DNA from 2 places in the Acetobacterium sp. MES1 genome. Region 1 is predicted to be linked to the other one. Evidence: riboswitches for the same ligand, from Rfam matches in the RefSeq annotation. Region 1 holds a riboswitch; the other holds the start of a gene.
The links. A riboswitch is a leader RNA that binds a small molecule or an ion and turns the genes downstream of it on or off. The one in region 1 is predicted to bind cobalamin.
Positions count from the first base shown of each region.

Region 1 (4,214 bases):
TGTCACCCATTTATTCTGTTTTTATCATACCATTGATATCGAAATCCGTAAATATAACTTTAAAAATTTAGCGGCCATTCAAGCAAAAAAATCAGTTTCCTCCAGGGTCAACTTGACAATCCGGAGCTCGGTCAGTTCATCACCCAGCTCATTTTTTGTGGCGATCAATTGATCGAGTCCATTCTCCGGATAAACGCTGGCCTTGTTGATGCCAACCAGGGTAAATCCGCCATTTTCAGCCATTTTCAGATAACCTTCGGCCGCTTTTAACGCATAAAGAATCATCAACGCTGCCTAACCCTGAACCTTTTTTTCAAGCGCTGACAAAATCTTTAGGCCCTTAACACCATCACGATTCTGATAGTTGACCCAGGTCTTGAGTTTTTCCCAGGCCGCCCCATTATGAATCAGTTCCAGGGCCATTTCATAACCTTCCCGAATACTGGGCGCCTTGTCCCGTAAATACAGAATCAGTCCGGCATTTAAGGCAACAATATCTTCCCGGGTCTTGGTTTCTTTGCCTTTTAACAATCGGACAATACATAGCGCCGATTCTTCAACCGAATTAAAGGTGCGGATTTCATCCACAATTCCAGGAGTTATCAACATATCTTGTGGATTAAATGTATATTTTTCCACACTACCATCTTCTTTCAGCTCAGCAATATGGGTAGTACCGAGGGTTGAAGCCTCATCAATGGCCTGGTCGCCAACCTCGCCAAAAACCACAATGGCCCGTTTATAACCGATCTCCGCCATGATCTGGGGCACAAAATCCAGCATTTCTTTGGAGTAGACCCCTCTGACCCCATATTGCGGCAGCGCCGGGTTTGCCAGCGATGCCGAAATATTCAGCACACTGCCAAATGAAATTTGCGATAAAACCCGCCCCAGAGCTACCGGATGAACCTCCGGGCTCATCCCATTAAAAATACCAATCCCGGCCTTTTCGATGCTTTCTTTAACCAGATCGACATTAGAATCCATATCGATACCCAGGGCTTCCAGCACATCGATGGTACCACAGACCGAGGTCAAGGCCCGGGAACCGTGTTTAGCCATGGGGATTCCGGCAGCAGCGGCAATAATCGATGCCACGGTGCTGATATTAAAGGTTTTAAAACTATCCATCCCGGTGCCGCAGTTATCCACAATCGGAAACTCAGTGACCGGTTCCACCTTAAAGGTATCCACTTCATAAATCGCTTCAAAACTTCCGGCCACTTCTGCCGGGGTTGCCCCTTTCGCACTGAGGGCCGCTAAAAAAGCGCCCTGTTGCATGGCTGTTTGCTTATCACTTAATATTTCCATGAACATTTCTTTGGAATCATCTTTTGACAGGTTTTCCTTATTGATCAGCTGGGTAATCACCTGACCATAATCTTTCATGCTGATTGTTTTTTCCATTTAATTGCTCCTTTAATTTTTCTTTCTTATTTATTAATTCACTACTGCTTCGATCTCACTTTGACAGACGGCCATCACTTCATCACCACAATGGTTGAATAACCATCGCTGTTTCTAATATAGTCCATTCCCCGTTCCAGTTCTTCCAGTTTGACCCGATGAGAAATAAGTGGCCGGACATCAATTTTTCTTGATTCAAGCAGGGTTTTGGCCTTTTGACTATGCTTAACACTGCAGCCATAAGATCCGACTACGGTAATTTCCTTGTAGTGAATCCGGTTGATGTCCAGTTGGAAGTCTTCATTGCGGCTTAGTCCACTGAAATAACCGAGCGTTCCCTGTTTTCTGAGGATTTCCAGGGCCAGATCAAAGGCCTCTGGCCCTGGACAGCAGGGGATTACTCCGTCGACTCCATGACCATTGCTGCAACTCTTTAACTGATCGAGCAGATCTGGCTCATCGCCGCTAAAAACGGCATCAAATCCCAAGGCTTTGCCACGGTTACGACGCTCTTCATTGGCTTCGATCAGGATCACATTTTGGATTCCTTCCGCTTTCGCCACAAACAGGTTAAGCAGGCCCAAACGGCCGCCACCGATAATGACCAGCGCCGCTTTCCGGTTCAACTGAAGGCGATCCTGAATGTTGACACAACAGGCCAGTGGTTCAATAAACGATATTTCTTCATAAGCCAGATCATCATTCCGAATCAGATTGACAATCTTGGATTTGATCGCCTGCTTATCAATTTTGATCACTTCCTGAAAACCACCATCAAAATTAAAGCCCATAATCTTAATCTGATCACAAAGATTATCCTGACCACTTTTACAATAGTCGCAAACCCCACAGGAAATCCCCGGATGAATAGACACCCGTTGACCTACCGGATAACCATTTACATTTTTGCCTCTGGCAATGATCTCGCCGGCAATTTCATGTCCCAATACCCGGGGATAAACCAGATCCCGTTGGCCCATGGTGGCACATTTTAAATCAGTTCGGCAAATATTGCAGGCTCTGACCTTAACAAGCATCTCGCCATCACCACAGACCGGCATGTCCTTATCTTTTATCACCAATTCTCCCGGTTTTTCCAATACCACTGCTTTCAATTCGTCCCTCGCTTATTTTTTATTCTCTGGTCACTGTTTACAAAGCCTTTAAATCCTTTTTAAACAAAAAAAAGCTACGCCAACAAAGCGTAGACTTTCCACATCTCTCATCATCTAATTCTCAGGCAGGTCTTCTGACTCATGATCCTCATCGCTGTCGCCTTCCCATTTTTTAACAGTGGCATCCAGACAGCAATTCCCAATTTACAGCGGCGGGCCCGTATAAGCTTCTCACTTATTTTCCTATTCTCCCCGAGGGGCACCTGAAAATGATTATTTAATTTGACTTATTATATCATACTTGCAATCCCCAATAAAACACCTTTTTGGCAACTTCAATAAATGATTCTGCCTGACAATGGGTTTTATTTATTCGGATTCTTGCTTCACTGCAACCCCTTCCTCCAGACAAATCTCCATCCCCGCTTCGCTGCTGATGCTCTCAAAGATGATATTGCCCTGATTGTTTGTTAAACGCAGCCAAACCTTGGCGGTGATACTCTCGACAATCTCGCGATCCATCAGTCCGTCCACCGGCGCCCGCAGCCGTCCGCCACTGGCCATCTGTGCTTTAAAAGCGAGGGCCCCATTCGGACCTTCAAGTTCCCCAGCGCAGGTTCCCTTTGTGGTATCGACCTCCCATTTCTCCAACCGGGAAAAATTATAGGTCGCAAAACGGCGGGTAATCCCGCTAAAATCAGTGAAGTAAGCAAAGAAACCGGGAAATTCCATCCCTAAAAAAGGAATATTCGCCCGTGAAAAGACAAATGAAGCATCGCCAGCCTCAAAATGGCTGGCCTGTAACCAGAGATAGGTCTTAGGAAAGGATCGGCCATAGTCTTTTTCAATGTAACCGACTCCGCCATTAAAATCCATCAACTCCCCATCCAGATCAATCTCACCCTTTATTTCATGATACAAATGAATAATAGCGTGGTAGCATTCCATAAAAGGCACTAGTCCAAAAGGCCCCATGATCCCCGGGTGCTTTAAACCCTTGGGAAAGGGATGGCTATTGTGAAAGGTCAACCGCCCTTTGATACTGCCTTCCGCCGTATCGACATTCAGCGATAGGCCCTGGGCGTTAAAACTATTATTCTCAATCTCCACATCAAACCGATCCGTTCTGGCATTGAACTCGGGATAGGGAAAATGATGATACCAGGTTTTTCCGGTGACAGCATTGATGACCTGGATAAAAGCCTGCCGGTTCCCCTGGGGATCGATGGCCATTCCCGGAATAATGGCAATGGCATGTTTGCGATCGGCGCTGATGCATTTAAAATACCAGCCTTCAAAATAGCGGCGTTTTTTGTTTTTTCCCTGAAAATAAGCCTGCTTAATCATCCGTTTTCTCCTTTCCTCAAAACGATTGCCCCATCCCGGCCGTTACTGCAGCTGGACAAAAAGCAGTACCAGGCTGGCGGCCAGCAATGAACTGGCAAAATTAACAAAGTCATTGTTGACAAAGGCCAGCCCACTATAAAGCTGATTGGGCTTATTATTATCCACCGGTTTTTCGGTCAGCTCACCGGTTTCATGGCTGATATATTTGGCCTGGAAAGCAGCACCCATAAAGCTATCCAGTACTGATCCCAGTAGCCCGCCAAAGGTAATCATCAGGATTTGCATTAATAAAAGCACCCCACTGTTGCCTGCCGCCAACTGGTAAAGACCATAGGTCAAGGCTAC
Region 1 covers NZ_MJUY01000009.1:41,748-45,961, forward strand. The annotation lists gene BI182_RS02790 (hypothetical protein) at 79-285, opposite strand; gene trpD (anthranilate phosphoribosyltransferase) at 295-1,407, opposite strand; gene BI182_RS02800 (alcohol dehydrogenase catalytic domain-containing protein) at 1,482-2,513, opposite strand; cobalamin riboswitch at 2,630-2,804, opposite strand; gene BI182_RS02805 (tocopherol cyclase family protein) at 2,892-3,869, opposite strand; gene BI182_RS02810 (DUF92 domain-containing protein) at 3,912-4,214, opposite strand, start outside.

Region 2 (4,214 bases), on a different contig from region 1:
CCGGCTTTCTTGCTTATTTTTTCGACCGATCCAATTTGTCAGAAACAGAGACAACAGCGAAATGATCAGAATCACTGTCGCCGAAGCCATCGAGGCTCCAGTATCACCAGTCGCCAGATTCAAATATATCGATGTCGTCAATGTTTCGGTTTTCATCCGCGTCGCACCGACTAGCATCAGGGTCGCGCCAAACTCGCCTAAGGCTCTCGACCATGTCAGAATAATCGTTGAAAGAATACCATTTCGGGCGAGGGGCAGGGTAATGGTGATAAAGCGCTCCCACTTTGTCGCTCCCAGACTACCGGAGATAAATTCCAGCCGCTCATCAACTTCTTCAAATGCCGTGCGAATAAAGCGAATGGCAAACGGTAAATTGACAACTGTCTGGGCGATAATAATCCCATTTTTATCAAATACGACTTTAAACCCCAGTTCTTTTAAAGCTTTCCCAAAATCCGAGGAGAAAATAATCAATAAACTAAGCCCCAAAACGAGATAGGGCATCGACAGCGGCAGTTCAATTATTATTTGACATATTTTTTTAAACGGAAATACGGTTCGGGTCAATGCATAAGCGGTCGGTATCGCCAGCAACATACAAATAAGCGTCGCAATACTGGCGGTATATAAGCTTAGCCTGATGGAAAACCGTACTTCATCCGAATAAAACGCTGCCCCTAAATAGGGTATCCCTTTAAGTACAATTGCCAATATCAACGCCGTCGTAAAGATAATGACAATAAAGGTAATAATAATGGTTAGGATTTCAAAAAAATCAAAGGTCGATATTTTCCCTCTCATACCAACAGTTTAGTTGAGTACTTCGTAACCATTTTTTTCCCAAATCGTCTTAACCGGATCTGAATCCAGATAGGTCATAAACGCCGCCAGCGCTTCTGTATTGGCACTGCTGCTTAATTTGGCTGCCGGAACTGTTTTTACATAGGCATTGAGGTCTGGGGTATTGACAATTTCAGCATTGGCTGGCACATTTTCTTTCCAGACAATAATTGCATTGCATTCGTCCACCGACAGGGCATTGGCTATTTCCGGGGCGGTTGCGGCCCGGGCGACGACATTCACATTGTTTAAAATGCCCAGGTCGGTTAAGGCCTTATTGGCGATCTTACCAATCGGTGTCGCTTCACTATCCCCCAACACGACTTCGACCCCGGCCCCGGTTAAGTCGTTTAAGCCAGTGATGCCCAGCGGATTGCCGCTTTTTACCGCCAGCACCGGAATGTGTTTAACCAGATCGATGCTTTCGATTACCTTATCCTGAACCGGTTTGAGCTCATCAGCCGAGCCAGCAATAAACAAATCACCTTCGCCAGTTGTCTGAATCTGATTCTGGCTTTGAGCGGCATTGGCATAAACCACCTGGATGTCACAACCGGTTTCTGCTTTAAACTGATCGGCAATCTCACCAAAGGGTTTGGTCATCCCGGCTCCGCAGTATACAAACAGTGTTTGACCATCAAGACTTTTTGTCGTATCAACCTTTTCTTCGGCCTGACTTGAATTACTACCACAACCCGACACCAAACCGAGTAGTGTTCCCATTACCAATAAAATCGCTAACCATTTTCCGCTACGTTTCACTCAACTTCTCCTTTTGATTCACTTAGTATTGTTTTGTTTTGTTATGAATGTTATTATATTGTATACCCTTCTTTTATGTCAAGAGATCATTTCGGTTAAATGCGCTTCGCCGTTTAACACCGTTTTGTCTGGCTTAAAATGGGTAAAATTAAAAAGGTAGTAATGATTACCTTGTCAGAAAGGGGGTGTCAAGATGAAATTAAGTGCGAGAAACCAGTTAAAAGGAAAAATTGTTGCAATTGAAGATGGTGCGGTGAGCGGGATCGTGAAAATTGATATTGGAAATGGCAACATTATTTCAGCAACAATTTCCATGGCGGCAATCAAAGATCTTGGATTAGTCGTCGGCGGTGATGCAACTGCGGTCATCAAAGCAACATCTGTTATGGTTATGGTTGACTAGACGAATCTCAATTCAAAACACAGAAGCGGATAGCAATTCCGTTTCTGTGTTTTAGCGTAGCTGAGATCTCCGGCTTTGCAAATAGTATTTAAGTCAGTTATTGTCTCTAATCCAAGGACGTATTTTACCTTCATCTTGAAAAAAACAATAATAGACTTGATTAACACCCATTTTTAGTTTATTATTGGCATAGAAAAGCATTTACAAAAGGAACGCGGTGAAAATCTGCGACAGTTTCTTTGCTACTGTAAGGAGAATATGGACGTATTCAGTCATTGGGAAAACCGAGAAGGCTGGGTGCAGGGAGTCCCTCCAAGTCAGGATATTTTTGTAAACGCATCATCTGTTTGAAGCTTCAAAGAAGGCTGCAAAATGTGAGAAGAAAACGAAATGACGTTCTCCTTTAATTAATGACGTCACTGAAATAGTCCCGCATTTGTAAACCTTTTTTTGAAAAGGTTTTTTTATTTTTTTTTGCAGAAATAAAAAAACTGAACACTCAAGAAAAGAGGAAAAAAATGAAAGACGTTGTTATCAAAAAGATTCCCATTGGAACAGATATTGAAAAATTGCTGGGAAAGAAGCCCCTTGAGGCGGATTCCTCTGCCTATGAAGAGTACAGTCATGCTGCGAATATTTTAAGCCAACGGTTTAAACCCCGGGCCATTCTCAAAGAATGTTCGGTCAAAACAACCACCGGCAACACGATTCTGATCGGCGGCCACGTATATAAAAGTAAGATCCTGAAACATCTCTTGTCGGACAACCAAAAGGTGTTTTTGTACCTGTTGACCATCGGCGACATGCCAACCAACCTCAATCAGACCGAAAAATATCTGTTAAATTCGCTTAAACTTCCCGTTATGACTTCAGCAATGCGATATCTGAAAAATACGATCCAGCTGGAGCAAAGCTTTGATAAAATCGGGATGGTCAATCCCGGACTAATCCCGGACTGGTCGATTGAGGCCAATCAGATTATCTTCAATACCTTTGGTAACACCACCAAAAGCATCGGTATGGAAATAACCCCCTACAGCACCATGCGCCCGCTTTACAGTTCTTCCGGCATTCTTTTTGAAGATTTATTGGATTACTGCGAGTGTCAAACCTGCCCCATCGATGCCTGTATCGGCCGGGAAGCACGTTTTGTCCAATCAGCCTAACGGAGGATTTTTATGGCAAATAATAAAAACCGCATCGCTCTGATCGGTCGGATTGGCAGTGGCAAAACCACCTTATTCCAACGGCTGACCAATGAATTGATCACTTATGGCAAAACTCAGCAGGTCAGTTATTCTGACCATTTTATTGACACTCCCGGCGAATTTGTTGAACTACCCTGTTTTCGACCCCAGGCCATCAATGTGACCTGTGATGCCGGACTGATCGTCCTGATTAATTCCAGTACCGATCATCAAAACTCGGTTCCGCCCAATTTTGTCTGTACCTACAACATCCCGGTGATCGGGGTCATCACCAAGATCGACCACAGGCATAGCGATCTGAAACGCAGTCGTCGTTACCTGACTTATGCAGGTATCCATCCGGATAAGATTCATCCGGTCAGTGCCCTCACCGGTGAAGGGATCACTGAGCTTAAAGCGGTTATTCAGAAATATGTCACTTTTGAAATCTAAGTGAGAAAGCACACAATCACTTGAATGATAAAGCTACCCACTGATATTACCCCAGGCAGACAAAATCCCTATTTGACCAGCCAAATAGTATTTTCTGCCTGAACACAAACGATTCAAAGACACTGATTTCTTGATATCGTTTAAAAAAGCGCGTTAATTTCATTGTGAAAATAACGCGCTTTTTTATAGACGCACGCAAATAAAACCTAATTTAATTTTTCGTTTCTTAAAAGGATCTGCCGCTAAACTGAACCTATTTCGTTTTTTTCTTGCCGGTCTTGCCTTCTTCCTGCTTCTTGCGTTCAACAAAGCGACCCATCACAAAAGCAATAATACCGACACCGATACCGGTTTGGATGCAGAAAAACAAGCTTTCCACTTCGCCGGGGATTTCACCATTAATGGCCGTTTCAAAAATAGGGGTAAACCAGGGTTCATATTCGGTTCCGGTAATCTCTGAAACCACCCCACTACCGGCATCATCCGATCCGCCAAATTCCGCATCCTGCAGGATAAACAGGGGCACCAGAGCAATCAATACCACCAATACTAAAAGACCAATTACCGTT
Region 2 covers NZ_MJUY01000006.1:76,353-80,566, reverse strand. The annotation lists gene BI182_RS01800 (ABC transporter permease) at 1-801, opposite strand, end outside; gene BI182_RS01795 (substrate-binding domain-containing protein) at 811-1,602, opposite strand; gene BI182_RS01790 (TOBE domain-containing protein) at 1,796-2,005, shown strand; cobalamin riboswitch at 2,174-2,348, shown strand; gene BI182_RS01785 (hypothetical protein) at 2,524-3,171, shown strand; gene BI182_RS01780 (EutP/PduV family microcompartment system protein) at 3,184-3,645, shown strand; gene BI182_RS01775 (energy-coupling factor ABC transporter substrate-binding protein) at 3,899-4,214, opposite strand, start outside.
Region 2: it holds a riboswitch for cobalamin, as region 1 does, so the genes downstream of both, BI182_RS01785 (hypothetical protein) here and BI182_RS02800 (alcohol dehydrogenase catalytic domain-containing protein) in region 1, are expected to answer to the same signal.